Regions from separate parts of the Jeotgalibacillus malaysiensis genome, predicted to be linked through region 4. Evidence: predicted binding sites of a transcription regulator. Region 4 holds the regulator's gene; each other region holds the start of a gene.
What was found. The regulator LexA, encoded in region 4, represses DNA repair genes until DNA is damaged. The targets are predictions, from matches to a motif close to CGAACATATGTTCG.
Positions count from the first base shown of each region.

Region 1: a site for LexA is predicted at 2,413-2,426, ahead of uvrB (excinuclease ABC subunit UvrB). Genes of this name have one in related genera too.
Region 2: a site for LexA is predicted at 3,056-3,069, ahead of LG330_RS05260 (DNA polymerase thumb domain-containing protein). Genes of this name have one in related genera too.
Region 3: a site for LexA is predicted at 4,365-4,378, ahead of pcrA (DNA helicase PcrA). Genes of this name have one in related genera too.

Region 1 is NZ_CP085252.1:2,594,037-2,601,672, reverse strand. It holds gene LG330_RS13915 (hypothetical protein) at 1-779, shown strand, start outside; gene LG330_RS13910 (HD domain-containing protein) at 1,099-1,737, shown strand; gene LG330_RS13905 (CsbA family protein) at 1,769-2,014, shown strand; gene uvrB (excinuclease ABC subunit UvrB) at 2,568-4,550, shown strand; gene uvrA (excinuclease ABC subunit UvrA) at 4,558-7,440, shown strand; gene LG330_RS13890 (DUF4097 family beta strand repeat-containing protein) at 7,608-7,636, shown strand, end outside.
Region 2 is NZ_CP085252.1:918,887-926,522, forward strand. It holds gene metE (5-methyltetrahydropteroyltriglutamate--homocysteine S-methyltransferase) at 1-470, shown strand, start outside; gene LG330_RS05235 (acyl-CoA thioesterase) at 470-931, shown strand; gene LG330_RS05240 (hypothetical protein) at 1,006-1,251, shown strand; gene LG330_RS05245 (hypothetical protein) at 1,312-1,671, opposite strand; gene LG330_RS05250 (hypothetical protein) at 1,815-2,096, shown strand; gene LG330_RS05255 (immunoglobulin-like domain-containing protein) at 2,241-2,723, opposite strand; gene LG330_RS05260 (DNA polymerase thumb domain-containing protein) at 3,136-4,416, shown strand; gene LG330_RS05265 (SCO family protein) at 4,745-5,323, opposite strand; gene LG330_RS05270 (ABC transporter substrate-binding protein) at 5,326-6,324, opposite strand; gene LG330_RS05275 (ABC transporter permease) at 6,344-7,102, opposite strand; gene LG330_RS05280 (ABC transporter ATP-binding protein) at 7,086-7,636, opposite strand, start outside.
Region 3 is NZ_CP085252.1:1,071,857-1,079,492, forward strand. It holds cyclic di-GMP riboswitch class I at 1-52, shown strand, start outside; gene LG330_RS06010 (anti-repressor SinI family protein) at 88-234, shown strand; gene LG330_RS06015 (helix-turn-helix domain-containing protein) at 287-607, opposite strand; gene LG330_RS06020 (adenine deaminase C-terminal domain-containing protein) at 944-2,683, shown strand; gene LG330_RS06025 (YerC/YecD family TrpR-related protein) at 2,760-3,077, shown strand; gene LG330_RS06030 (heptaprenylglyceryl phosphate synthase) at 3,467-4,144, shown strand; gene pcrA (DNA helicase PcrA) at 4,392-6,611, shown strand; gene ligA (NAD-dependent DNA ligase LigA) at 6,624-7,636, shown strand, end outside.
Region 4 is NZ_CP085252.1:1,729,289-1,736,924, forward strand. It holds gene hflX (GTPase HflX) at 1-336, shown strand, start outside; gene LG330_RS09305 (aminotransferase class I/II-fold pyridoxal phosphate-dependent enzyme) at 352-1,599, shown strand; gene LG330_RS09310 (MerR family transcriptional regulator) at 1,834-2,220, shown strand; gene glnA (type I glutamate--ammonia ligase) at 2,253-3,587, shown strand; gene LG330_RS09320 (alpha/beta fold hydrolase) at 3,688-4,569, shown strand; gene lexA (transcriptional repressor LexA) at 4,633-5,253, opposite strand; gene LG330_RS09330 (LysM peptidoglycan-binding domain-containing protein) at 5,414-5,746, shown strand; gene LG330_RS09335 (recombinase family protein) at 5,759-6,406, shown strand; gene LG330_RS09340 (DUF896 domain-containing protein) at 6,480-6,713, shown strand; gene tkt (transketolase) at 6,835-7,636, shown strand, end outside.

The sequences.
Region 1 (7,636 bases), 860 kb from region 4:
TGGTGCCTGCACTGCCGGAAGTATTTACAGCTGCAGGGATCATCATGGGGTTACTGCTGATTGCTGAAGGGCTTATGATTCAGCTGAACTCAGTGAAACAGACGTCACCCCGCCTGGTCCGGACTCCGCGTGGCATGAAGGCCGGCGCATTTTTTACAAAAAGAATCTGGCTTGTGCCGCTGCTGATTCCTGTCCCAAATGGACTGATCAGTGAAGTAGGCTGGTGGCCGCTTATCGGTGCAGGTGAAACTTTCTCGCTGCTGATTTTCCCGGCTATACTCGGTTATCAGTTAACAGTAGTCCATGACCTGCCGAAAAATATCTTAAGATCAACCGGAGCGCAGGTTGTATGGCTCGGTGTACTTTCTGCTGTAATCGCAGCGGGCTCACTCTGGGCACCGTATCTGATTTACGCAGCATTTGGCATTGCGCTTGCGGGCAGATTGTTCATTCTGCTGAAAACACGTGCTGTCTGCAGAAAATCCGGTTATCATTTCCTGAACGGGGACAAAGGCGTCATGATTATTGACGTACTTCCTGACACGCCGGCTGCAAAAATGGGTCTCGTGCGTGGTGAAATGGTCCATAAGGTCAATGGCATTGTTGTACGAAATGAACGTGAATTTTATGAGGCGGTCCAGAAAAACCGCGCTCACAGTAAGCTTGAAGTATTCAACCATGCAGGCGAAATCCGCTACACGCAGGCAGCATTGTATGAAGGTCAGCATTATCAGCTTGGACTGATTTTAATTGAAGATCGTAAACGTGAGACAGCCTGAGGAATCGGGCTGTTTTTGTTTTCGGGATGCGCGGTGCGAGATGCTGTGGCGTTGAATAATCAGAATGATGATTGAATTAATTTGATTGATGATGGATAAAAGTTGAAAGGTGTAAGAATTAACTACATGTAAAGTGGCTGAGGCTGAAATGACGCTGGACCTGATCGAATAAAATAAAAGGTGATGGAATAATCACAAAGATGATTGAATTAAACAAACCCCTTCCCACCCAAATCTTTTAGCAAATTTTTCACATACTATGTATTGTACTTTACACACTGTGAATGCTACGATTAGCTAAAATTAACGGGGTGAGCTCATGGGGATTCATCATTATTTTAAAAGTTTATCGGATATGGAAAAGCTTTACCGCTGTCCAGGCAAGTTTAAATACAATGAACACACAGTTGCCGCTCATTCATTTAAAGTGACAAAAATTGCCCAGTTTCTTGGTACAGTTGAAGAGCACCATGGGAAAACTGTCAATTGGAAAAACCTTTATGAAAAAGCTTTGAACCATGATTACCCTGAAATTTTTACGGGTGATATCAAAACGCCGGTTAAATACGCATCCTCTGAATTAAACCGTCTGTTCAGTGAAGTGGAGGAGGAGATGGCGCACCGGTTTGTGCAGGCAGAATTTCCTGAAGAGTATCAGTCGATTTACCTTGCGCGTTTTAAAGAAGGCAAGGATCGCACGCTTGAAGGAAATATTCTATCTGTCGCGGATAAAATTGATCTGCTGTATGAATCGTTTGGTGAAATACAAAAAGGAAACCCTGAACCGATTTTCCTTGAGATCTATCAGGACGCATTATCCACTATCCTGAAGTTTAGAGAAATGACGAGCGTGGCGTTTTTCCTCGAGAGTGTGCTGCCTGATATGCTCGCTGAAAAGTTTATTCCTCATTCAGAATTAAGCAAAATAACGGAAAATCTTATTGCAGCATCAAAATGAGTTCAGTATGATTGAATCGTGAGGTGATGAAATGGGCACAAAAATTCTGATGGCCATGTTTCTTCCGGCATTACTCGTTATCCTATTTACCCGAATCACATATAGCCGCACGATTGCAATGCTGCTGACGATTGCACTGATTGCCGGCTCCTCTTATAAAGGCTATACAGGCAGCTGGTATGTCATCATCGTCGACGCAGCTTCACTGACACTCGGTCTCTGGTACGTCAACCGATATATGAAGAACTACACAGAAAAACAGCGCGGAATCGCATAGATTCGGCGCTGTTTTTCTGTGTGTGTCTGGAGAACCGCTGACCTGCGCTTCAGGCGGACGCTTTCCTGGATGAGCCGTTTTGTGGCTCCATTAGACCTCCTCGGCTTCGCCTGTGGGGTCTCAGCTTCCAACTAATCGTGCCGGAGTCGCCGCCTTACGCTCCGATCAGCTGAATGAGAATCCATTTTTCAAAAATTCCGATCCATATTTTTACATCCATATAAATTCCATTATTATACTTAGCTGAACCTTGTAGTGGAGGGTGGAGACTCCCGCCCCGGAAAAGGACAGGTGAGACCCCGCAGAGCTTTAGCTCGAGGAGGCTCACAGTCCGGGGGCAGGAAAGCGCAACCCTCCACGGAAAGGTTTAGCGGTTATCAAGCTCAAAACACATTTTAAGAATGTATGTTCGCTTTTTGCTGTTAATTTTCATCTCATGGTGGTAAACTAGTTGAGACAATTAATTTGCCTAAAACCCTGTTTCATTTCATCATAAAGGGTATGAATATAGAAGAAGGTTTTATCGAAAAGAAGTATAGGAGGCGTTGAACGAATGGTGCAGGAATTTGATTTGCAGTCAAAATATCAGCCGGCGGGGGATCAGCCTGCTGCAATTAAGAAGCTTGTAGAGGGTGTGGAAAAGAAGAAGCGGCATCAGACACTGCTTGGTGCGACTGGGACAGGGAAGACCTTTACGGTTTCGAACGTTGTACAGGAAGTGAAAAGACCAACGCTGGTCATTGCACATAACAAAACGCTTGCCGGACAGCTTTACAGTGAGTTTAAAGAGTTCTTCCCAAATAACGCTGTCGAATATTTTGTCAGCTATTATGATTACTATCAGCCTGAAGCTTACGTGCCTCAGACCGATACATTTATAGAAAAAGACGCCAGCATCAATGATGAAATTGATAAGCTGCGTCATTCAGCGACATCTTCACTGTTTGAGCGTGATGACGTCATTATTATCTCGTCCGTTTCATGTATTTACGGCTTAGGTTCGCCTGAAGAATATAAAGAACTGGTAGTTTCACTCCGGGTCGGGATGGAAATCGAGCGGAACCAGCTGCTTAGAAGACTCGTTGACATACAGTATGAGCGCAACGATATTGCCTTTACCCGCGGAACGTTCCGTGTACGAGGCGATGTAGTTGAAATTTTCCCAGCTAAAAACGATGAGCACTGTATCCGCGTGGAATTTTTCGGCGATGAAATTGACCGGATCAGGATGGTGGATGCCCTGACAGGTGAAATTCTTGGTGACCGTGACCACGTAGCAGTATTCCCGGCATCCCACTTCGTAACGCGTGAAGAAAAAATGCGTGTGGCAATTGAAAACATTGAAAAAGAGCTTGAAGAACAGCTGAAGATTATGAAGGAAGAAGATAAGCTGCTTGAAGCGCAGCGACTCGAACAGCGAACGCGCTATGATCTTGAAATGATGAGAGAGATGGGCTTTTGTTCAGGTATTGAAAACTACTCAAGACACCTGACACTGCGCGAAGCAGGTGCAACGCCTTATACACTGCTGGATTATTTCCCTGACGATTTTCTTTTAGTTATTGATGAGTCCCACGTAACGCTTCCTCAGGTCCGCGGGATGTATAATGGTGACCAGGCCCGTAAGAAAGTGCTTGTAGATCACGGCTTTCGTCTTCCGTCAGCAATGGACAACCGCCCATTGAAATTTGAGGAATTTGAAAAGCATGTGCATAATGCCATTTATGTATCAGCAACGCCGGGTCCATATGAAATGGAGCATACGGATGAAATGGTTGAACAGATCATTCGTCCAACCGGGCTGCTTGATCCAACCGTTGAAATCCGCCCGAGTGAAGGTCAAATTGACGACCTGCTTGGTGAGATTCAGGACCGGATTGAGAAAAACGAACGTACGCTGATCACGACGCTGACGAAAAAAATGTCTGAGGATCTCACTGATTACCTAAAGGAAATTGGCATTAAAGTTCAATATCTCCATTCAGAAATAAAGACGCTTGAGCGGATTGAGATTATCAGAGATCTGCGGATTGGTAAATATGATGTCTTAATCGGGATCAACCTATTACGTGAAGGGCTTGATATTCCTGAAGTGTCACTCATTACAATTTTAGATGCGGATAAAGAAGGCTTCCTTCGTTCTGACCGTTCACTGATTCAGACAATCGGCCGGGCTGCACGTAACTCAAACGGTCATGTTATTTTATATGCAGATAAAGTGACTGACTCTATGTCTCGTGCGATGGAAGAGACAGCGAGAAGACGTGAGAAACAGATTGCCTATAATGAAGAACATGGCATTACACCGGTTACAATTAATAAAGAAATCCGTGATGTGATTCGTGCAACACATGCGGTTGAAGAAGCGGAAGAGTATGTATCACCTGCTGAACAGATGAAGAAGATGTCTAAGAAGGAACGTGCGAAAGTCATTGAGTCAATGGAAATTGAAATGAAGGAAGCGGCACGTGCGCTTGATTTTGAAAAAGCGGCTGAGCTGCGTGACCTCGTTTTAGAACTGAAAGCGGAAGGATGACCTGACTATGGGTAAAGATCAGATTATTATACAGGGCGCCCGCGCTCATAATCTTAAAAATATTGATATAAAAATTCCGCGTGACAAACTCGTCGTGATGACAGGTCTTTCAGGATCAGGTAAATCATCGCTCGCATTTGACACGATTTATGCGGAAGGGCAGAGGCGATATGTTGAATCGCTCTCTGCTTATGCAAGACAATTCCTTGGTCAGATGGATAAGCCGGATGTCGATACAATCGAAGGATTATCACCGGCAATTTCAATTGATCAGAAAACAACCAGCAGAAACCCTCGTTCAACAGTCGGAACCGTTACTGAAATTTATGACTACCTCCGACTGTTATTTGCGCGTGTCGGCAGACCGGTTTGTCCTGATCACGGTATTGAAATCACATCGCAGACAGTGGAACAGATGGTTGACCGGATTTATGAATATCCTGAACGTACAAAGCTCCAGGTACTTGCTCCGCTAGTATCCGGCCGTAAAGGAACACATGCGAAAATTCTTGAGGACGTGAAAAAGCAGGGGTATGTACGTGTCCGTGTGAACGGTGAAATGATGGATATCGGCGATGAGATTGAGCTTGATAAAAATAAAAAGCATTCTATTGAAGTCATCATTGACCGTATTGTTGTAAAAGAAGGTGCTGAAGCACGTCTGGCAGATTCACTCGAAGCTGCATTGAAGCTTGGAGACGGGAATGTCATTGTGGATGTCATTGGCGAAGAGGAAATCAAATTTAATGAACATCACGCCTGCCCGATTTGCGGTTTTTCAATTGAAGAGCTTGAACCGCGTATGTTCTCATTCAACTCGCCGTTTGGCGCCTGCCCGGAATGTGATGGCCTTGGCACAAAGCTTGAAGTAGACCTGGAGCTTGTCATTCCTGACTGGGACCGCACGCTGAATGAGCATGCGATCGCACCATGGGAACCAACCAGCTCTCAGTACTACCCATCGATGCTAAAAGCGGTTAGTGACCACTATGATATTGATATGGATATTCCGGTTAAGGATATCCCTAAGAAACAAATGGATAAAATTTTGAAAGGGTCCGGCCGTGACAAGATCTACTTCCGCTATGAGAATGATTTTGGTCAGGTCCGTGAAAACAAAATCAATTTTGAAGGCGTACTAAAAAACGTTGAGAGACGTTTCCGCGAGACGAGCTCGGATTATATTCGTGAGCAGATGCAGAAATATATGGCACAGCATCACTGCCCGAGCTGTGAAGGTCACCGTCTGAAGCGTGAAAGCCTTGCAGTAAAAGTACAGGATCTTCATATTGGACACGTCACTTCTTTTTCAATTGAAGAAGCAAAGGATTTTTTTAACCGTGTAGAACTGACTGAAAAAGAAATGCAGATTGCCCGTCTTATTTTAAGAGAAATCAATGAGCGACTGACGTTCCTAGTAAATGTTGGACTCGACTATCTAACACTAAGCCGTGCAGCCGGAACACTCTCAGGCGGTGAAGCTCAGCGGATCAGACTTGCAACCCAGATTGGTTCTCAGCTGACCGGCGTTCTCTACATTCTGGATGAGCCTTCAATCGGCCTGCACCAGCGTGATAATGACCGCCTGATTGAAACGCTGAAAAATATGCGTGATATTGGTAATACATTAATTGTTGTTGAACACGATGAAGATACAATGCTTGCAGCAGATTATCTGATTGATGTTGGACCTGGAGCCGGAGTTCACGGCGGTGAAATTGTTGCAGCAGGTACGCCAAAACAGGTGATGAAGAGCACAAAGTCACTGACCGGTCAGTACTTGTCAGGAAAGAAATTTATTCCACTGCCAACTGAACGCAGAAAGCCTGATAAAAAGAGACAGCTTGAAATCAAAGGTGCAAAAGCCAACAACCTGAAGGAAGTCGATGTCAAAATTCCGCTTGGTGTCTTTACCTCTGTAACAGGTGTATCAGGTTCAGGTAAAAGTACGCTGATCAACAGCATTTTACACAAGTCACTCGCTCAAAAGCTTCATCGTTCAAAGGTAAAGCCTGGAGAGCATAAAGAAATCAAAGGCATTGATCAGCTTGAAAAAGTTATTGATATTGATCAGTCTCCAATCGGCAGAACACCACGTTCAAACCCGGCGACTTATACAGGTGTGTTTGATAATATCCGTGACGTATATGCGACAACAAATGAAGCGAAAGTGCGAGGTTATAAAAAAGGCCGTTTTAGCTTTAATGTAAAAGGCGGACGCTGTGAGGCATGCCGCGGTGACGGGATTATTAAAATTGAAATGCACTTCCTGCCTGACGTTTATGTACCGTGTGAAGTATGTCACGGGAAACGCTATAACCGTGAGACGCTTGAAGTGAAATATAAAGGGAAAAATATCGCAGACGTTCTTGAGATGACAGTAGAAGACGGCCTTTCATTCTTTGAGAACATTCCGAAGATCAGCCGTAAACTGCAGACAATTGTAGACGTTGGACTTGGTTATATTACACTTGGTCAGCCTGCAACAACGCTTTCCGGTGGGGAAGCCCAGCGTGTGAAGCTTGCTTCAGAACTGCACAGACGTTCAAACGGTAAATCAATGTATATTCTGGATGAGCCGACAACAGGCCTTCATGTGGATGATATTTCCCGCCTGCTTAATGTATTGCAGCGCCTGGTTGACAATGGAGATACCGTTCTGATCATCGAGCACAATCTCGATATTATTAAAGCATCGGATTATATCATTGACCTTGGACCTGAAGGCGGTGACCGTGGTGGCACAATCCTTGCCTGCGGAACGCCTGAAGCGATTGCTGAAGTGAAGGAATCTTACACTGGAAGCTATCTGAAGCCGGTCCTTGAACGTGATCGTAACCGGATGGAAGAAAAGATGGCTGAGCGCACTGGAGAAAAAGTGAACGCTTAAAATCGTACCCTGGGTTTAGGTGAATATCAGTCCTGAGACGGGTGATCAGTTCCGGATTTTCTGTCATGCTTAAATCAAATGAAACTTTTATTCAGGTTAATCGTATAATAGGCAGCACGTTCAAATACTGTAGAGGCAATTTCAAACTAGAGGAGAGTGTCAAATACATGGAAAACGAACGCAAGAGAATCTTAAG
Region 2 (7,636 bases), 810 kb from region 4:
GGGAGGGGCTGCCTTTAAAGAAAGCGGATCAGGATGACTATATTCATACCGCTGTAAAAGCATTCAGAATTGCTACTTCAAGTGTCCAGCCATCTACTCAGATTCATACGCATATGTGTTATTCCTCTTTTGAAGACAGTATGCCGATGATCAGTGATATGGATGCAGATGTAATTTCAATTGAATTTTCGAGAAGTCATGGTGATTTACTGACTGCCTTTTCAACACATGGCTATCAAAAAGGGATAGGACCTGGTGTCTATGATATTCACAGCCCACGGATCCCTTCGGTCGAAGAAATGACGGCGCAGCTTCATAAAGCTTTATCCGTACTGCCTGCAAAGCTGCTGTGGGTGAACCCTGATTGCGGATTGAAAACACGCAGCGGACAGGAAGTACTTGAGGCGCTCGAAAACATGGTTCAGGCAGCTGAACAGGTCAGAGCAGAAACGCTGGAGAGAAGCCGGTGATGCGTTTAACAGGGAAGCCCGTCAAACATTCAAGAACGGTTCAGACAAGGCTCGTACTGCCGCCTGACACCAACCATCTGAACACGATTTTTGGCGGAAAAGTCCTGGCCTATATTGATGAAATGGCAGCTCTATCAGCGATGAAGCATGCAGGCGGGGTCGTAGTGACAGCGTCAATCGATTCTGTTCACTTTCGCTCATCCGCAAAAGTGGGAGATCTGCTGACACTTGAATCATTCGTCACTTATACAGGTAAAACATCTATGGAAGTGTATGTGAAAGTGGAAGTTGAGCACGTCGCAACAGGTGAACGGACACTGACAACCGAGTCATTTCTGACGATGGTGGCAGTAAACGCTAATAGTGAGCCAAGAAGCGTTGAACCTGTCCTGCCTGAATCAGAAGATGAGATCAGGTTATTTGAATCTGCAAGAGTCAGAAGGCTGCAAAGAAACAGCTGATTGAAAAGCGGTTGACGCTGCGGCAGTCTCTATACTGCCGCAGCGAATACTGTCTATTAACAGGAGGATAGGTAATGGAAGCACATAAAGATATTTTTAAATGTACAGAAAGCGGAATTGTATCAAATGACAAGCATACGGGATTTTGGGCGTATGCAATTTTTAATAATAAAGACCGTCAGTTATCTTATTTTCATCTGAAGAACCTTGAAAGTGGTCAGATGATTGGGCCGCTGATGATGTCACCTGGCGATCCTTATGCCCAAATTAAAAGCGTTATTAGTAATCATAAAAATGTCACTTCAGTTTTTGCGATTTGATGGTTTGGGTTCAGAAGGCTGGCCAATCGTCTTTTTTCTGTCCGGTTGGATTCAATCTGGTTATTCAGTTGCCGTGTATCCCATGACTTCATTTGTTTCAGGATCAACCAAAATATTCGGTGTACCATTCGTCAGGTTTTCTTTATTTTTGAAGATCACATATAATGCATCTTTACCCCTGTATGCATCCTCTAATAGATGATGACTTTCATCAGCTGTAATTTCTCTCACTTCAGCACGCTTCCAATCCCCAGCGACAGTATCATCCCAGCCCTGATTTTTCAAAAATGTCCAGGCTGCCTCTTTCGCCTCAGGATAGTGATCAGGATCGCTTTGAATTTCTTGTGAATCACTTGAACAACCAATGAGGATGACGGCCGTGAGTATACTTAATAATAAAAACCACAGTTTCTCTCCCATTCAAAATACCTCCTTTAACAGTAGACGTTTAGGATTCACGTAAGTTCCGCTCAAAGAACAGTTATAAAATAAAGGTTGAGTTAAGAGATTTGTTTTGAAATAATTGGTATTAATAGATTTGTGCGGTAGAAAGGAGGAAAACAATGTCTAAACCAACTGTAAAATACACTCGCCATGACCGGATTTCACACAATGTTGATGCTGCGTATGACATCGTTTTTGACCGGTGTACGCCTGTTGTGAATGGCACCCCACGGGATCAGGAGCAGCTGTTGATGAGATATACGAAAAATGGCAACACGATTAATAATGCGCCTGCTTTTAATGAGATTGATATGATGAAGTCAATCGTGAAGCTCTACCAAAGTGATTTGATCTCACTTGAAGCGAAAGAGATTTTAAGAAAAGGTATTGAGGAATCTTAATTTTAGAACGTTATATATAGGGATTTTTGTAATTAAGGAAGGGAATTTAATATGAATAAAGTTGTCAAAGCCAGCATGAGAGAGTTAGATAAGATTGATGAATTTTTATCATTCATCTTTCGCCGTCTCTGAACAAAGCTTCGCTCAAATCTCAAACTCTACCGAAACCCAATATTTATCGTAATCCCCGGCTTTTCTGAAATCCAGTATACTTTTGATCAAACGATACTCCCCTTTTTCAAGCTCCCCATAAAAGCCCGTCCAATCCACTTCCCACTCCTGCGTAGAAGATGGGGGAAGTTCATATCCAATGGAAGTAAAGCCATAATCCCCTTCTATGATTACTGGCAGCTCATACCACTGCCCATCAATTTTTTCCTTCAGTAAATAATCAGCTCCGTACACGATGTCTTTTTTGGATTGGTTTTCGAATAATACAGTCATACCTGAAGGAGAAAGTGTGCCTGCTTTTTTACTCATGAATACACCATCAAGTGTGTTCAAGTTTTTGTAGCTTGTAGGCTTTAAATCGAGTTCATTAGCAGGCTTCTCAGATAAATGCTGGCAGCCTGACAGGATTGTATAGATGATGATGCAACTGCTGAAAATTAAAAAGACCTTTTTCAATTGATTCACCTCTTATTAAATAAGACGTTAGTGAAGTGAAAGGGTTGCAGATTATTTAATGGGTGCTAAGTATTTATTTCTGCTGGTAATAGAAAATTGTAGTTTTAACTATGGAACAGAATTCTGCTATAAACATCTCCACACATATTTGAATACTCAGTTATTTTGTTAGGAAAACAGCTTCAAAAAACGGCTGCATCATACGCTGAAATTTCAACGTCACTTTCCGGGAGCAGATCCCTTTCCAGGCTGGATCAATCTATATTTTCCCATTTTATCCTGTAATAAATATCGCAAATCAGCATTTATTTTTAACCGTCTTATTGCTAAAAAGAACATTTGTTCGTATAATTTTCTTAAAAGTGGGTAATAGTATAAAAAGAAACTTATGCTGAACAGGAGAGTGACGGTGATGGAGGTTGACTATTCGCTTGAAAAGAAAAGGGAAATTCTTTGTGTGGATATGCGAAGCTTTTATGCAAGCTGCACGGCAGTGGAACTGGGCCTGGATCCTTTAACATGTAAAATTGCAATCATCGGTAACCAGGAGCAAAAGGGAAGTGTCGTGCTTGCTGCTTCTCCGCGTGCAAAGAGTGAACATGGTATCAGAACCGGCACAAGACGTCATGAAATCCCCGACATACATGATCTTCAATTAATTGAACCGGATATGGGGCAGTACCTCAGGCTGTCCACTGAAATCACGAAGATTTTTACAAGGTTCGTTCCAAAAGAAAATATACACGTCTACAGTGTGGATGAAAGCTTTATTCAGGTGGATGGCACGTCTTCATTATGGGGAGGACCGCACGCTGTTGCACGAATGATCTCTGATGATATGATGCGTGAATTTGGTCTGCCATGTGCAATCGGTATCGGACCAAATATGCTGATTGCCAAGCTCTGTCTTGACCTGGAAGCGAAAAAGAAGGGTATCTGTGAATGGACGTTCGAAGATATTCCAAAGAAACTCTGGCCGCTCCAGCCTCTTTCAGCAATGTGGGGGATCGGCCGTCAGCTTGAAAAAAGGTTAAACCGGATGGGGATTTACTCAATCGGTGACCTTGCCGCTCACGACCTGAGCCATCTTGAATCAGTGTTTGGCGTGATGGGGAATCAATTGTATTATCACGCACATGGAATTGACCGCTCTGAGATCGGCGCACCAATTATTCAGGGACAGGTGAGCTATGGAAAGAGTCAGATTCTGCTCAGAGACTACAATAAAATAGAAGAAATTGAAGCAGTGCTGCTTGAAATGTGTGAGGAAGTAGCAAGACGGGCGAGGAACAAACATTTAGGCGGCCGGACGATTCATTTGGGTGTCGGCTACAGCAAACGCACACCAATTAAACCATTTCACCGTTCAAAGTCACTGGATAAGCCGACTTCGATTACGATGGAAATTTACGAGGTGTGTCTCGAGATCCTTCATGAAAACCTGCAGCCATTTACAGTCAGAAAGATTTCTATTTCATTAACCAACCTTGCAGACGATTCAGCTCTGCAGCTGGATCTATTCAATCCCGGCCGCGAAAAAGTTCACCGGCTCGGCTACGTCATGGATGACGTACGTCAGCGCTTTGGCTCTACGGCACTGCTAAGAGCCATTTCCTATACAGAAGGCGGTACGACGAGAAGAAGATCGAGATTAATCGGTGGACATATTTCGAAGAAGGAATCGATGAGTTGAGGATTGATTGAGTGCAACATATAAATGACTTTGCGTTTGTGCTTATATTGTTTGTTAAGATAGCACCAAAGAAAAAGAGAAGTTAAAAAGAGATTTCGTGATAAAAAATATTTTGTTAAAGCCCATTTTTATTCATGCACAGCTGGTGATTCTCGCTGCAGGGGGCGACTCCTATGGCAGGAAGGGACAGGTGAGACAGAGCATGGCGAAGCCTGCTGGCTCACCGCCCGGCCATGGAAAGCGTCCCCCTGAAGCGGAAATCACAAGCCAACTTTAATAGAACCATAAAAAAGCAAAGTCCGAATAAATACGAACTTTGCTCAAGAATTTAGTAATCCTGCAGCAACTCAACCGCCTCAACAATCTCCTCATAAGGCACATCTACAGACATCTCATATTGCTCAAGTATCCGGTCACCAACCATCAGATAAAGGGACGTACTATGCACAAACTGATCAGATCCTTCAACCTGAGCAGCAGGGGAGAGAAATCCTCTGTTAGCAAACAGCTCAACGTCTTCCTGTTCATAGCCCGATACGAAATCCCACTTGGCAAAATCCACTTCAAACTGCTCTCCGTAAGACTGCAGAATTTCAGGTGTATCACGTTCCGGATCAATCGTGAAAGAGACGAACTGATAATCCAGATCTTTCTCATCCAGCTGGTCCTGAAGCTCTGACATATTGTAAGTCATCGGCATGCAGACTGTATCACAATTGGTGAAGATGAAAGCAGCAAGCCAGATCTCATCCTCCATGTCATTTGTGTGGAAGGGTTCTTCGCTTTGATTGACTGCCTGCAGATCAGTGACCTCCCCATTTAAGGAAAAATGTTCATCCAGGTTAACCTCGGATGAACATCCCTGCAGGATCAGCAGTGCAAAGCATACTGTGATCCATTTTTTCATAGTTACTCTGCACTTCCTACCTGTGTATCCTGTGAAACGACGAGCTCATCAAACTCCGGCTTCTCTTTCAGGAACTGCAGGTCGTGAGAAGAGTCGGCAAATGCCTGAATGACTTCTGCATCTACTTCAGTTGTGTAAGTTACGCGTTCCCATGCACTTGCAATGATTGACTCATCCATGCGCTGGTTTGTGATTTCTTCGATTGAATCAATTGCAATGGTTTGTGCTTCTTCAGGATTTTCGTCAATAAATGCAATGCTCTTTTCATGTGCTGCTGTGATCTGATCAATCAGTTCACTTTCTTCTTCAATCAGCTTACCGCTTGTCACAAGGACAGTATTCGGTAAAGTTGTTCCATAAGCAATCTCGTCTGTATCAACGATCACTTTTGCTCCAGCTGCTACAAGAGTAGATGCCCATGGCTCCGGTACAGCTGCAAGGTCCACTTTACCTGATTCAAACATAGCTTGATACTGAGCCGGGTTACCAGTTACATGCTTGAGTGTTCCGCCTATACGCGCTGAAGTAATACCCTGTTCTTTCAGGAATGTTTCCATCTGAACGTCATGCGTGCACCCGATACCAGGTGTAATAAATGTATGGTTTTCTAAATCCTCTAAGCCTTCAATCCCACTTTGCTCACTTGCAACAACGACTGTACCACCTGATGAAGCGCCGGCAAGGATTTTAACATCCGCACCGTTAGCGTAGTTGTTCATTACTGGACCAGGTCCAACAAACCCTGCATCAATATCGCCTGTTTTCAGTGCTGTCATAAATGCACCGCCGTCAGGGAATGTTTTGTATGTGACTTCCACGCCCTCACCAACTGCTTCTTCAAAATACTGCTTTTCTTTTGCAATCATCGCAGGAACGTGGTCAATATTAGGGAAGTAGCCGATCACGACTTCATCCTTGCTTCCTGATGAGCTGTCTGACCCACATGCTGATAACACCAGTATTGCTGCCAGGAAAAATAGTGCACTAAGATTTTTTTTCATTCTTTTCGCCTCCAATAAATTATTCTGTTGCCAGTCCCCATTTTTTAAGGACTTTCTTTTCAACACGCTGGAAAAACAGTAAGTCAACAATAATCCCAATTAACATAATCATAAGCATAATCGCAATAACGCGGCTCATATCTCCAAAATCTGATGCGAAACGAAGTGAGTAACCGAGTCCGGGACCAGTGCTGAGCAGCTCACCGGCCATCAGAGCGCGCCATGCAAATGCCCACGCAAGGCGGATACCGGTTACTGCATAGGGAATAGAAGCAGGAATGGTCACTTTCCGGAATAACCTGAAGCCTCTGTAGTTCATCGTCTTTGCAGCTTTTATGAAAAGCGGGGGCACATTGATGATCCCCGTGCGGACATTAATCGTCATGACAATCGTTGCTCCAAGTACAACAATGAAAATAACAGCCATTTCATTCAGACCGAACCACATAATCGCAAGCGGCAGCCACACGATACTTGGAACAGATTGCAAGGCGAGAATCAGAGAGCCAAGCGTCTCATCGGCTGTTTTTGATTTCGCTAACAGGACACCAAGTAAAAGTCCGAGTAACAGTGCAATCGCAAGACCGATAAATAATCGTCTAAAGCTGGCGACAAGGTCATAGACCAATGTAAGATTGCTGAAGCCTTCATATAATGAAGCAAAAACATCTGTCGGTGCCGGCAGAAGGGATGGGGAAACATTAAAAACATAGACAGCACCCTGCCAGATAGAAAATAGTAATACGTAAAAAATAATGCGTTTAACGGCTGGCTGCATTTTTCTGCTCCTTTTCCGTTACCTTATCAATTTCAGATTTCAATAACGCCTGTATTTTTTCTTCATAATAGAGAAGCTCTTCCTTTGATTGAGAGCGGGGTCTCGGGAAGTTCAGTTCAATCACTTCTAAAATCGTGCCGGGCTGCGTGCCCATGACAACGATCCGGTCAGAAAGCTTTAATGACTCCGCAATACTGTGAGTGACAAAAAGAATGGTTTTCTTCGTTTCAAGAAAGATTTTCTCTACAATTTCATGCAGTCTTGAACGCGTCTGCTCATCAAGTGCGCCAAACGGTTCATCCATCAACAGTAATGCCGGGTCCATCGCAAGCGCCCTTGCAATGGCCACACGCTGCTGCATTCCACCGGAAATCTCGTGTGGTGAATGCTTCGTGTATGCACCCAGCTGTACCATTTGTAAATACTGATGCGCTTTTTGCTGTGCTTCCTTTTTAGACATATCCGGTAAAAGAGGAAACATGACATTCTCCTCAACTGTCAGCCACGGAAACAATGCAGCTTGCTGGAATACCA
Region 3 (7,636 bases), 660 kb from region 4:
GGGTCTAAGGCCAATAAAGAGACAGGGGAGCTATGACGGCTGAGCCGCCTGAAGTACTGTAGAAAGTATTTTAGGAGGGGAATGTAAATGGGTCGTAAAAACGAAGTGGACGTAGAATGGATGGCGCTGATTGAGGAGGCTGTACAAGCAGGAATTCCGATGGAGGATATTAGAGATTTCCTGGAAGGAGCAGGTTCTACCAATTGGAGGAGGAATGATTTAGTTGTTGGGTAAGACATACATTAATCTATAAAATAGCCTGTGCAAAGCAATTATGCTGCACAGGCTATTTTTGGTTGATTCTCCATTTATTAAATTCAATAAACTCTTTAAACTGTTCCTTAGAAATACCTGATTCCATTGCTGTTTTTGCAAGGTTTACCCATTCGCTGTCAACATTTATTTCGTCACTATCGGGATCGAGCAGAGAGTTGACCGTCACACCAAGCACTGGTGCGATTTTTTCTAAAAATTGAATAGATGGATTCTGTTGAAGATTTCTCTCGAGAGAGCTGATATATGATTTAGCAACGCCTGCCTGATCAGCGAGTTCAGTCAGCGACATTTTCTTTTCTTTTCGTAAAGCTTTAACGCGGTCTCCGATCATAACAATCACTCTCTTTGCTTAAAATATTGTTATCTAAATAATATCATACAAATAAAAAAAGACCACTATTAACTGACTGTGTAAAAACATTTTTTCTGAATATTCTTATCAGTTGCCTGCAAATACATATAACATAGAGTTTCCATCTAAATACAAATTATCATTATGTATTACTTTATAAAAAAATATTTTCTAACATTATTATTAGGAAAAAATGTATTTTGTTAAGATAATGTTCACTTGTGCACAAGTTTAAGAAAAAGTCACAATTCTTTTGTGCGGTGACGCGTAAAATATGGTAAGCTTAATGAAACTTTTAGAGGAACTATTGGAGTGATGAGAGTGGGACAGAGATTCCCGTGGAAGATCAGTCATTTAAGAGACCATACTTCCATCTTGGAAGGGACAAAATCACCTGATCTTGTACTTGCAGATACGAATTATTTGAACTCAACCCTTCATCAGTGGGTGAAAGGGAACGTATGGATATATCAGGATAGAATTATTTATACAGGGAGCGACATGCCTGAAAGTCTGAATGGAACTGAAGTGCTTTATCTAGAGGATAAGTGGATTGTGCCAGGTTATATTGAACCCCATGTTCATCCTTTTCAGCTCTATAATCCACACAGCTTTGGAGAATATGCAGCAAAGCGTGGGACAACGACTTTTATTCAGGACAATTTAATGCTCCTTTTATTATGTGACAAAAAGAAAGCGCTTCCTTTTATGCAGCAGTTTAAAACGTCACCACTCACTTATTATTGGTGGAGCAGGCTGGATTCACAGACAGAGCTTCGTGAAGAAGAAGAAGTTTTTACAAATGGAGAAGTCCTGTCATGGCTTGATGATCCAAGTGTATTACTGGCTGGTGAACTTACTTCGTGGCCTAAACTTGCAGGGGGAGATGACCTGTTACTGAGCTGGGTGCAGGAGGCAAGGCTGCGCTATAAGAGAGTTGAAGGTCATTTGCCTGGTGCTTCGGAGAAGACGATTGCAAAAATGTCATTGCTGGGTGTAACAGGAGATCATGAGTCAATGTCAGGGGATGATGTATGGAAGCGCCTTGAGCAGGGGCTGGCTGTAACGCTCAGACATTCTTCGATCAGACCGGATCTTCCGAAGCTGATCAGTGAATTAAAGGAGCGGAACCTCCATTCATTCGATTCACTGATGATGACAACAGATGGATCAAGTCCATCCTTTTATGAAAACGGCGTCATGGATCAGTTGGTCAGGATAGCGATTGACGAGGGTGTAGAGCCAATTGAAGCTTACCATATGGCTTCCTATGCTGTTGCGAAGTATTACCGGCTTGATTATATGCAGGGAATGATTGCAACCGGTCGCCTTGCTACATTAAATATATTGAGTGATCCTTTAAACCCGGTACCAGAATCAGTGATGTCAAAAGGTGAATGGATTTTAAAAGATGGAGTAGAACAGGAACCGGCCTTTACTCCGGACTGGTCAGAGATTAATCCGCTTAAAATTGACTGGGAGCTTGAGGCAGATGATCTGCAATTTTCAATGCCGTGTGGGATCGATATGGTAAACAATGTGATTACGAAACCTTACTCAGTTTCCATTGATGCGGGTGTAAATGAGCTTCCGCGCGATAATGATGAAAGCTTCCTAATGCTTGTTGACCGCTACGGTGAGTGGAAGATCTGTACGCTAATTAAAGGATTTGCTAATAATCTTGGCGGACTTGCTTCCTCATTTTCAAGTACAGGAGACATTTTACTGATTGGTAAAAGTAAAAAAGATCTGCTTGATGCATTTAAGAGAATGAAGGAAATGGGTGGCGGCATAGTGCTGATTGATCAGGGGGAACTGCTGCATGAGATTCCTCTGCCGCTGGGCGGTGTCATGTCTGATCAGCCGATGGAAATAATAATGAAAGAAGAAAAGAAACTGCGCAGTGTGCTGAAGGAATGCGGATATGCGTTTGATGATCCGGTTTATACTTTGCTATTCCTTTGCTCCACTCACTTACCATATTTAAGAGTGACGCAGCGTGGAATCTATGATGTGAAAAAGAAAACGGTACTCTTTCCAACGATAATGCGTTAAAATGTAAAAGAGTCCTATTTTTAGCTGAGCACACGTTTGCTCTTGCAATACTTTTAAAAGGAGCTGTAACTGTCTGATGCAAATCGATAAGTTAAGAGGGAAGGAACTGGACCAGCTATGTGAAGCCGTTCTTTCGCTTAAAGACAAAGACGAAGCCTACCGATTCTTTGATGACTTGTGCACAATTAATGAAATACAATCTCTTGCTCAGCGCCTTGAAGTAGCACGTATGCTGCGTGAAGGGAATACCTATCATAAAATCGAAACACAAACCGGTGCAAGCACCGCAACCATTTCACGCGTAAAACGCTGTCTCAACTACGGCAACGATACCTATGCAATGGTCCTTGAACGCGTTCATCAGAGTGATGATGGCGGGGAAGATAAAGAGTAATATTTTTGAGAGGGTAGGACAATGAGTCCTGCCCTCTTAATCGTTTTGCGCATATTATCATTAAAACTAACTAAACTGCTGAACGAGAAAGATATTGTATTAAGCTACACATCATTTTGGTGAAATAAAAGTGCAGCGAAGCGGAAGGCGGCGACTCCGGGACGATTAGAGGGAAGCTGAGACCCCGCAAAGCGAAGCTTGAGGAGGCTCAGCAACCTCCGTCCGGAAAGCGTCCGCCTGAAGCGTAGCGGAACGAGTAAGAGGGTGAAACAACATTTGTTCCATCTTCTTTTTTAATACTTTCTAACTTCATTCCCTCATCCCTTTTAGAGTCACTTCTTCGGTGCTATAATAGTACGGATAATGAGTGTTCGAATGGAGGATTTAGGATGTACGATGTCCGGGAATGGAAGCATGTATTTAAACTGGACCCTAACAAAGAAATAACAGATGAAGCACTTGAACTGATTTGTGAATCCGGCACGGATGCAGTCATGGTTGGCGGATCTGATGGTGTGACACTTGAAAATGTGCTCGATCTGATGGCGCGCGTGCGCAGATATACTGTACCCTGTGTACTTGAAGTTTCGGTTCTTGAAGCGATTACCCCGGGCTACGATCTATATTTCATACCGACCGTTTTAAATACAGAAGACCCGAAATGGTTCAAAGGCCTTCACCACGCAGCAGTGAAAGAACATGGTGATCTGATGAACTGGGAAGAGATTCTTGCAGAAGGCTACTGCATTTTAAATCCGGACTGCAAAGCAGCGTCTCTAACGGGAGCGGATGCGGCCATCAGTGATGATGAAGTGATTGCCTATGCACGAATGGCTGAGCATCTATTTTCACTTCCGATTTTTTATATGGAATACAGCGGAACATACGGAGATCCGGCGCTTGTGAAAAAAGTCAGCGGAGAACTCGAGAACACAGTCCTTTTCTATGGCGGGGGCATTAAGAACGAAAAACAGGCCAAAGAAATGGCCGCTCACGCTGACGTCATCGTAGTCGGTGATATCATTTACAGCAGCTTAAAAGAAGCGTTGAAAACAGTTTTAAATTAGAACATATAAAAAGACAGGTAAATTTCTGCACAGCTGATGATTGAAGCGTAAGGGGGCGACTCCTGCGGAAAAACGATCGGGAAAGCCCCCGGAAGGCAGTGGTTTTCTACCTGACCTGAGCGTTCGTCCGCGGAAAGCGTCTCCCTGAAACGGAAATCATCAGCCTATTTCAAGAAAGTACAGATTAAAGTTGTCCGGAAAAAAAGTCCGGGCTATAATAAGAACAAACGTTCGAGGTGGTGCGACGATGCAATTCTTAACAGATCGTCTGCTAAACGGGATGAACCCTGAGCAGGCAAAAGCAATTAAAGCAACAGATGGCCCGCTGCTGATTATGGCAGGCGCGGGTTCCGGGAAGACTAGAGTACTGACACACCGGATCGCGTATTTAATGATTGAAAAAGGTGTAGCGCCTTACAATATTCTGGCGATTACCTTTACCAACAAGGCTGCGCGTGAAATGAAAGACCGAGTGGGAAGCATACTTGGCGGAGCGGCTGAGGATGTCTGGATTTCAACATTTCACTCCATGTGTGTGAGGATTTTAAGAAGAGATATTGATAGAATCGGTTATAACCGTAATTTTACGATTCTTGATTCAACCGACCAGCAGTCAGTGATCAAGCGTATATTAAAGGATAAAAACCTGGATCCGAAAAAGTTCGATCCACGTGGTATTCTTGCTGCAATCAGCTCAGCGAAAAATGAGCTGACAACGCCTGAGCAGTTTGCGAAGGACGCAGGCAGCTATTTTGACCAGACGATCAGTGAAGTATTTACTGAATATCAAAAAAGGCTGCGCAAGAATTCAGCGCTGGATTTTGATGATCTGATCATGCAGACGATTCATCTATTTGAACGCGTGCCTGAAGTACTTGAAAACTATCAGCGTAAATTTCAGTACATTCACGTGGATGAGTACCAGGATACAAACAGAGCGCAATACATGCTAGTCAAACAGCTGGCTTCACGCTTCAAAAATCTTTGTGTAGTCGGTGACTCAGACCAGTCGATTTACCGTTGGAGAGGCGCGGATATCACAAATATCCTGTCCTTTGAAAAAGATTATCCAAATGCGAAAGTGATCCTGCTTGAGCAGAACTACCGCTCAACTGAAAAAATCCTGGACGCTGCGAATGCAGTCATTAAAAATAATCCTAACCGTAAAGCGAAGAATCTCTGGACAGATAATAAAGGCGGACAAAAAATCACGTACGTCCGTGCTGACAGTGAGCAGGGTGAAGGACAATTCGTTGCCGGTAAGATCAATGAACTGGTCCGTTCAGGCGTGAGAAAGCCTTCTGACTTTGCGATTCTCTACAGAACCAATGCGCAATCACGTGTTATGGAGGAAGTACTCATGAAGTCCAATATTGAGTACACCATTGTCGGAGGGACAAAGTTCTATGACAGAAAAGAAATCAAAGATATCCTCGCCTACCTCAGGCTTGTTGCCAATCCGGATGATGATATCAGTCTGATCAGAATTATTAATGTACCAAAACGCGGCGTAGGTACGACTTCACTCGATAAAATTGCAAACTACGCGCGTGATAACGAGATGTCGATGTACAATGCGCTTGAGCTTGCAGATTTTATCGGCTTAAGCGGCAAAGCTGCAAAGACAGTCCTTGAGTTCCGTGATTTTATTAAGAACTTTACACAGATGCAAGAATATTTATCAGTGACTGAACTGGTAGAGGATATTCTTGAAAAGTCAGGGTACCGTGAAGCACTTCAGGCCGAAAAGACAATTGAAGCACAGAGCAGGCTTGAAAACATTGATGAGTTCCTGTCTGTAACAAAAGAATTTGAAAAAGCGAGCGATGATAAGAGTCTGATTGCGTTTCTGACAGATCTTGCACTGGTTGCAGATATTGATCAGCTCGATAAAGATGATGCTCCGTCTGATGCCGTTACATTAATGACATTGCACTCTGCAAAAGGTCTTGAGTTCCCTGTTGTTTTCCTGATGGGGCTTGAAGAGGGCGTATTCCCCCACAGCCGCTCACTGATGGAAGAGGCTGAAATGGAAGAAGAAAGACGCCTTGCATACGTTGGGATTACACGGGCAGAAGAAGAGCTGTTTATTACAAACGCTCAGATGAGGACGTTATTCGGACGGACAAATATGAACCCGGTCTCAAGGTTTATTGCTGAAATTCCAGCTGAGTTGCTTGAAGAGCCGATGAAAAAAGAAATTTCTTCAGGCAGCAGAAGCTTCGGCTCACCTTCAAAACCACAGCCGAGAAAAAGTCCTGTCAGACGCCCTGCACCGCGTAACACCGGAGGCAGTGATCTTGGATGGAGTGTTGGAGATAAAGCACAGCACGGTAAATGGGGCACCGGTACAGTTGTCAGCGTAAAGGGTGAAGGGGATTCAATGGAGCTTGATATCGCATTTCCAAGCCCGACCGGCGTTAAACGCCTGCTTGCGAAATTTGCACCTGTTAACAAAGTGACATAAGGAGTTGAGCCTGTGAGTCAGACCATAGAAAAAAGAGTACAGGAGCTGCATGAGCTGCTGAACAAGTACAATTATGAATATCATGTTCTGGACAAGCCTTCAGTTCCTGATGCTGAATATGACCAGTTATTAAATGAACTTAAAGAAATAGAAGCAGCGCATCCTGAGTATGCAACATCTGATTCTCCGACTCAGCGTGTAGGTGGCTCGGTGCTTGAGCAATTCTCTAAGGTTACACACCGTACATCGATGCTAAGCTTAGGAAATGCCTTTAATGAAGATGATCTCAGAGACTTCGATCGAAAGGTAAGAGAAGTAGCCGGTGACAGTGCGATGTACAGCTGTGAGCTGAAAATAGATGGCCTTGCTGTTTCTCTCAGATATGAAGATGGCCTATTTGTCCAGGGTGCAACTAGAGGAGACGGTTCAGTAGGAGAAGACATTACAGCGAACCTGAAGACAATCAGGTCAATTCCACTCAGGTTAAAAAAGCCGCTTTCCATTGAAGTCCGTGGTGAGGCATTCATGCCGAAATCCTCTTTTCTAAAGCTGAACGATGAAAGAGAAAAGAATGAGGAAGCACTTTTTGCAAATCCAAGAAATGCAGCGGCGGGATCACTCAGACAGCTTGACCCGCGTATCGCTGCTTCAAGAAACCTTGATATTTTTCTCTATGCGATCGGTGACCCCGGCGATACAGGTGTCAGATCTCAAAGTGAGGGAATGGAGCTCCTTGATGAAATGGGATTGAAGGTAAACCCCGAACGGAAAATGTGCAGCTCCATTGAAGAAGTGATGGATTATATTCATGAATGGACTGAAAAAAGAGCAGACCTCTCCTATGATATTGACGGCATAGTCATCAAAGTGGATTCACTTGATCATCAGGAAGAGCTTGGCTTTACTGCAAAAAGTCCAAGATGGGCAATTGCGTACAAGTTCCCTGCAGAAGAAGTCGTCACGGTACTTCGAGACATTGAACTGAGCATCGGCAGAACAGGTGTCGTTACACCGACTGCGCTGCT
Region 4 (7,636 bases):
CTTCTGAATGAACTCGAGATGGACCAGATTCCAAGAATGACCGTTTATAATAAAGAAGACCTTCTCAGCAGTGAGTTTGTAGCCGACCGGAGTGATCCGTTTGTACTGATGAGTGCAGCAAAAAAAGAAAGTAAAAAAGTGCTGACTGAAATTGAAAAAGAGGCTAAACAAATATTAAAGCCATATACGATGACGATTTCATCAGATGATGGAAAGGTTTTAGCCCAGCTGAAAAAAGAAAGTATGCTGTTAAAATTATCATTTGTTGAAGAAGAAGAACATTACCTTGCTGAAGGATATATCAGTAAATACCACCCGTTGGCAAGTAAAATTTAGTTCAGGAGCGTTTGCATGATTGATCAATTCTACTCAGAAGAAACCTTTACATTAAGTAATAACATTGAAAAAAAAATTGCCTGGCGCCATAGAGAAATCGAAAAAATTGCTGAATTTAATCAGCTGAAGGTGCTTCAGGCTTTTAAAAATAAGAAAATCAGTGACAGTCATTTTCACCCGAGCACAGGGTATGGATATGATGATCATGGCCGTGACGCACTGGAAGCAGTTTATGCTGATACATTTAAAGCAGATGCAGCACTAGTCAGGCCTCAGATAATCTCGGGGACTCATGCAATTAATATTGCACTTTTTGGCATTTTAAGACCGGGAGACGAACTGCACTATATAACTGGAAAGCCTTATGATACGCTTGAAGAAATCATAGGTCTGAGAGGATCTGATAACGGTTCTTTAAAAGATTTTCATATTCATTATCAGCAGACGGATCTTAAAGATGGAAAGATAGATGTCGACAGCGTACTTTCAAATATGAAAGGTAATACAAAAGTAATTGGTATTCAGCGTTCTAAGGGATATGCGATCAGGCCGTCATTCACTATTGAAGACATTAAAAAAGCAGTACAGGCAATTAAAAAGCATTATCCGGATGTTATTGTATTTGTGGACAATTGTTACGGGGAGTTTGTTGAATCACAGGAGCCGATTGAAGCCGGAGCTGACTTAATCGCTGGCTCATTAATAAAAAACCCGGGTGGAGGTCTTGCGAAAACAGGTGGCTATCTTGCAGGAAAACAGCAATTGATCGATCTTTGTGCTTACCGAATGACATCTCCGGGAATTGGTGCAGAAGCAGGTGCCAGTCTGAATGCACTTCAGGAAATGTATCAGGGTTTTTTCCTTGCCCCTCATGTAGTCAGTCAGGCACTGAAGGGAGCGGTGTATACAGCTGCATTGTTAGAAGAAGCCGGGATGATTACCTCACCCGCATGGAACGAGTTCAGAACGGACCTCATTCAGGCTGTTGAATTTCGTGACCGAGAAAAAATGATCGCTTTTTGTCAGGGCGTACAGGAGTTTTCTCCTGTAAATGCTCACTTTACTCCTTACCCTGATTACATGCCGGGCTATGAGGACGATGTTATTATGGCTGCAGGAACTTTTGTTCAGGGGTCGAGTATAGAGTTATCGGCTGATGGACCACTGAGACCTCCTTATGCAGCTTATATTCAGGGCGGCCTAACATATGAGCATATTAAAATAGCGATAACTGCTGCGCTGCAAAAAATGAAATCCATATAATTAAAGTTTACAATTATACATTATTAAAAGCTGAGGCAGTAATTGTCTCAGTTTTTTTGTATAAAAATTTGAATAAAAATTATTTATTTTTAACATTTATGCATAAAAGGTATGTAATAAGGGAACAAAAAAATAGTTCGTAAAATATCATGTTATAAAACCTGACATGTTGTTGACAGAAAATTTAACATGTTATATAGTTAAATAGTCGACAGGCAAGAAAGGGGTTATATGATGGGCAGTGATATTAGACGCAGCATGCCGCTTTTTCCTATAGGAACAGTCATGCAGCTGGCCGATTTAACCGCCCGTCAGATTCGCTACTATGAAGAGCATGGGTTAGTCACTCCGGCCAGAACGGAAGGTAACCGCCGTCTCTTTTCATTAAACGATATTGATAAACTGCTTGAGATTAAAGATTTGCTTGAGCAAGGTGTCAATATGGCTGGAATTAAGCGGATCCTGGGGGATGGCACAGAAGCCGATTCAGATCGACCTGCTAAAAAGCCGGACTTATCAGAGAATGAATTAAGAAAACTGTTAAAACAGGAAATGATGGGTAATGGCAAGTACAGCAAAAACAGTTTGAGAGCGGGAGACCTTTCAAGGTTCTTTCGTTAAAAAAATTACATAAAAAACAGGAGGAACTACACATGAGTACGTATTCAAAAGAAGACATTATGAAAATGGCTAAGGAGCAAAATGTAAACTTTATCAGACTTCAATTCACTGATATTCTTGGTACGATCAAAAACGTTGAGATTCCTGTAAGCCAACTGGAAAAAGCACTTGATAATAAAATGATGTTTGATGGTTCATCAATCGAAGGATTTGTACGTATTGAAGAGTCAGATATGTACCTATTCCCGGACCTTGATACATGGGTAGTATTCCCTTGGACAGCTGGTGATGGAAAAGTTGCCCGTTTGATCTGTGATATTTATAATCCGGATGGTACACCATTCTCAGGAGATCCGCGAAACAACTTAAAGCGCGTTCTAGAAGAGATGGAGGAGCTTGGATTTACTGATTTTAATTTAGGGCCTGAGCCGGAATTCTTCCTGTTCAAGCTGGATGTTAACGGTGAACCAACACTTGAGTTAAATGATAAAGGTGGATATTTTGACCTTGCACCAACTGATCTTGGGGAAAACTGCCGCCGGGATATTGTAATTGAACTTGAAAAAATGGGCTTTGAAATTGAAGCTTCTCACCATGAGGTTGCGCCTGGTCAGCACGAAATCGACTTTAAATATGCTGATGCCGTATCTGCTTGTGATGATATTCAAACGTTTAAGCTTGTTGTTAAAACAATTGCAAGAAAGCATGGTTTACATGCAACGTTTATGCCTAAGCCACTATTTGGTGTTAACGGATCAGGTATGCACTTTAACATGTCACTATTCAAAGAGGGTAAAAACTCATTCTTTGATGAAAATGCTGATAAGCAGCTTAGTGAAACAATGAAGCAATTTATGGCGGGTATCCTTAAGCACGCTTCAGGATTTACAGCTGTAACAAACCCTACTGTAAACTCATACAAGCGCCTTGTACCGGGCTATGAAGCACCTTGCTACATTGCATGGTCTGCAAGAAACCGTAGTCCACTTGTAAGAATTCCAGCTTCTCGTGGAATGAGTACTCGTGTGGAAGTGCGTTCAGTAGATCCATCTGCTAACCCATACCTTGCAATGGCAGTTATGCTTAAAGCGGGACTTGATGGCATTAAAAATGGTCTGACGCCACCGGAATCAATTGACAGAAACATTTATGTAATGGATAAGGAAGAACGCGAAGCTGCAGGCATCAAAGATCTTCCAGGCACTCTTTTTGCAGCACTTGAAGAGCTGAAGAAAGATCAGGTCATTATCGATGGACTTGGAGATCACATTTTTGAGCACTTCGTAGAGGCCAAAGAAATCGAATGGGATATGTTCCGTACACAGGTTCACCCATGGGAGAGAGAACAGTATTTAGAAATGTATTAATCATCTAGAAACCGGAAGCTGCACAGCTTCCGGTTTTTTTTATGGAAAAGAACAGCATTTAAAAAAATTGGGTATAGTAAATAGTGAGGGGGGTATTGCCTTGGCAGACACATATAGAGGATTTAAATCGAAAGAAGGCTATAAGAAATATAAGAATGCACATGATAAAGTGATGGGGTTGTGGGATATTCCATATGAAGAACAAATTTTTAATACATCGTTTGGAGATGTATCAGTCTTAACCTGTGGTCAGCAGGATAATGAACCAGTTGTATTTTTTCATGCTTTTGGTTTTAGTTCAGCTGAATGGTATGCAGTAGCCAGGAATCTTAAAGACGATTACAGATTATATTTTGTTGATGTACTCGGAGAATTTAATTATAGCGACACGAAAGAACACCTAAACGAACGTGAAGATTATAAAACTTGGATTACTGAGCTGTTTGATGCTCTAATGCTTGCAAAAGTAACAATCGTTGGTCATTCAAATGGCGGGTGGCACGCATTGAATTATGCGATTTTAAACCCTGACCGTGTTAAATCACTGATTGTTTTATCGCCTGCTGCTTCAATAAAAAGAATGAACAGATCGTTCTATTCAAGACTTCTGCTCACCAACCTGATTCCCAGGGAGTCACTGGTTATTAATCAATTTTGCAGGTGGCTGACTGTGAGGAGGCAGGAGGGACATGAGAAGCTTTTTAAGCTTTACTTTCTTGGGCAAAAATATGTCAGCTGGGAATATGTGATGACACCACCAAAAAAGTTTAAAAGTGAGGAACTTGCATCACTGATGATGCCTGTAAATATTGCCGTTGGACGTGAAGAAGTAATATATGACCCTTTTCAGCTGCTGGAAGAAGCAGAGAACAAAATCAGAACCTGTGTACCTCATATGTTTGAAACTGGCGGTCATATGCTTCCTATAGAAATTCCGGATGAAGTTTCAACTTATATCAAAAAGGTGTTATCAAACCAGTAAAAAATCTGAGTAACATTAAAAAAGCTGAACGCTTTGACAATTTTGTCAAAGCGTTCAGCTTTTTTAATGAACCTGTCTGTATACCCCTACAACTTTTCCAAGTATGGAGACATTATTAAGAATAATAGGTGCCATTGAGGAATTTTCCGGCTGCAGTCTGACGAAGTCTTTTTCTTTAAAGAAACGTTTAACGGTTGCTTCATCTTCATCAGTCATTGCGACAACAATATCACCGTTGTTAGCTGTATTTTGTTGTTTAACAATTACAAGATCTCCGTCTAAAATTCCTGCTTCAATCATAGAATCTCCCATGATCTCCAACATGAACACAGCGTCATCTGAAGATGCGAGCCTTTCAGGAAGAGGGAAATATTCTTCCACATTTTCTATTGCAGTAATAGGTGAGCCTGCTGTTACTTTACCAACGAGTGGGACATTGACTACACGTTGAGTTGGAATTTTTTCCTCTTCAAGGGAAATGACTTCAATTGCTCTCGGTTTTGTAGGATCTCTTCTGATTAACCCTTTACTTTCAAGTCTTGCAAGATGTCCATGTACCGTAGAGCTTGAAGCTAATCCGACAGCAAGTCCAATTTCTCGGACAGAAGGCGGATAACCTTTGTCCTGAACTTCACGTTTTATAAAGTTTAATATATCAAGCTGTCGCTTTGATAATTTCTTCATATTGCAGCACCTCTTTTCAGTTTAAAACTTTTCTAAATTATAGCATATGGGTTTTGAAAATACAAACATAAGTTCGAGTTTTTTGTGTTGACCAAAACAAATGTTCGTATTATACTCAAAATAATAAAAGCGAACACATATTCGATGGAGGCGATCAATCATGACTGCATTGTGGAGAAAATATTCATTTGTTATTCTATTCGTGGTGACTGCACTTTTTTTCAGCTTATTTCTTGTTTTTACGAATACAGCTGACAGTGATGCAACGTATGCAGAAATTACAGTGCAAAAAGGGGACACGCTTTGGGCGTATGCTGAAGAATACGCAAGCCATACTTCTATGACGCCTGAAGGGTTTATAGAATGGGTAACTGAACATAACGGACTTTCCTCTCATATGATAGTGGCAGGAGAACAGCTGGAGCTTCCCGTACCAGAAGAGGCATTTAAATTCAGTGATGACGCGATTCACCTGGCATCTGATCGGAAATAAGGAGTGATCGTGTTGAAGGTAATAATTTACTGCAGAGTCAGTACTGAAAAAGAAACTCAGGAGACTTCACTTTCACGGCAGGAAGATGAATTGAAAATTCTTGCTGATAAAATGAACTACCAGATCGTTTCAATTATCAGTAAAAAAGAAAGTGGATATGACCTGGATCGAGAAGGTGTTTTTGAACTGCTTGATCATGTACGTTTATATGAAGCAGAAGGTCTTTTAATTCAGGATGAAACACGGATAGGACGCGGAAATGCGAAGATCGCATTGTTACACACGCTTCAAAAAGAGGGTATAAAAATATATACAATCGCTCATGATGGTGAATTGCAACTGTCTGAATCAGATTCAATGATCCTCCAGATTGTCAGTATGGTTGAGGAGCATCAGAGAAAACTTCATAATCTGAAGATAAAAAGAGGGATGAAGCGGGCAGTTGAAAAAGGATTTAAACCTCAAAAGAATCTGAAAAACCGTGGTAATAAAGAAGGAAGGGATAAGATTGAAATCCCGGTAGATGAAATTGTAAGACTCCGCGGTAACGGTCTGACGTTCCAGGAGATTTCATCTGTTTTACGCGGACTAGGTCATCCGGTTTCCAAGGCGACCGTTCATAGAAGGTATACGGAATATATGGAATCAGAAGCGAAGTAAACATATTACTTGTCAAACTTCCCCCTTTCTTTTAACATACATAGAAGCCTACCTGAAAGAAAGGGTGAAAGACATGTTATCTAATGAGAAAATCAAAAGAATAAATGAACTCTCTAAAAAATCAAAAGAAGATACGCTCACAAGGACTGAAGCTGAGGAACAGCAGGTTTTGAGACAGGAATATTTACAGGCATTCAGAGGATCAATGAAACAGACAATTGAAAATGTGACTGTTGTTGACCCGGAAGGTAAAGATGTAACTCCACAAAAGCTCAAGGATGCAAAGAACAGGAATAAGATGAACTAATTATTTTCTTGTACCATTGATGAATCTGAAGAATTATGAATAAAAGAGGAGATGTTTGTACATCTCTTCTTTTTTTTTGTACAATAAGACGTATCACGTGAGTTTAGAGAGGATGTAGATGATGTTTAACAAGACAGACGACTTAGCAATTAACACAATCAGAACGTTATCAATTGATGCAATTGATAAAGCGAACTCGGGTCATCCGGGACTGCCTATGGGGGCTGCTCCATTTGCATATACTTTATGGACTCAATTTATGAATCACAACCCGAAGAACCCGGACTGGTTTGACCGTGATCGTTTTGTACTTTCAGCAGGACACGGCTCGATGCTTCTTTACAGCCTGCTGCATCTTTCCGGATACGATTTATCACTTGATGAGATTAAAAATTTCAGACAATGGGGATCTAAAACGCCAGGTCACCCTGAATACAAACATACGAAAGGCGTGGAGGCAACTACTGGACCGCTTGGACAGGGAATTGGTATGGCTGTAGGAATGGCAATGGCTGAAAAGCATTTAGGTGCCAAGTACAACCGTGAAACCCACAATGTGGTTGACCATTATACTTATGCATTATGTGGCGATGGCGACCTAATGGAGGGTGTTTCTTCAGAAGCAGCGTCACTTGCAGGACATCTTCAGCTGGATAAATTGATCGTTCTTTATGATTCAAATGATATCTCCCTCGACGGCGATCTTGACCGCTCGTTTTCTGAGAGTGTTAAAAAGAGATTTGAATCATATAACTGGCAATATATCCGTGTAGATGACGGTAATGATGTAGCTGATGTTGCGGATGCAATTAAGGAAGCACAGGCTGATACAAGCCGTCCTACAATGATTGAAATTAAAACTGTGATTGGTTTCGGTTCTCCTAACAGAGCCGGTACTTCAAAAGCACACGGAGCTCCTCTCG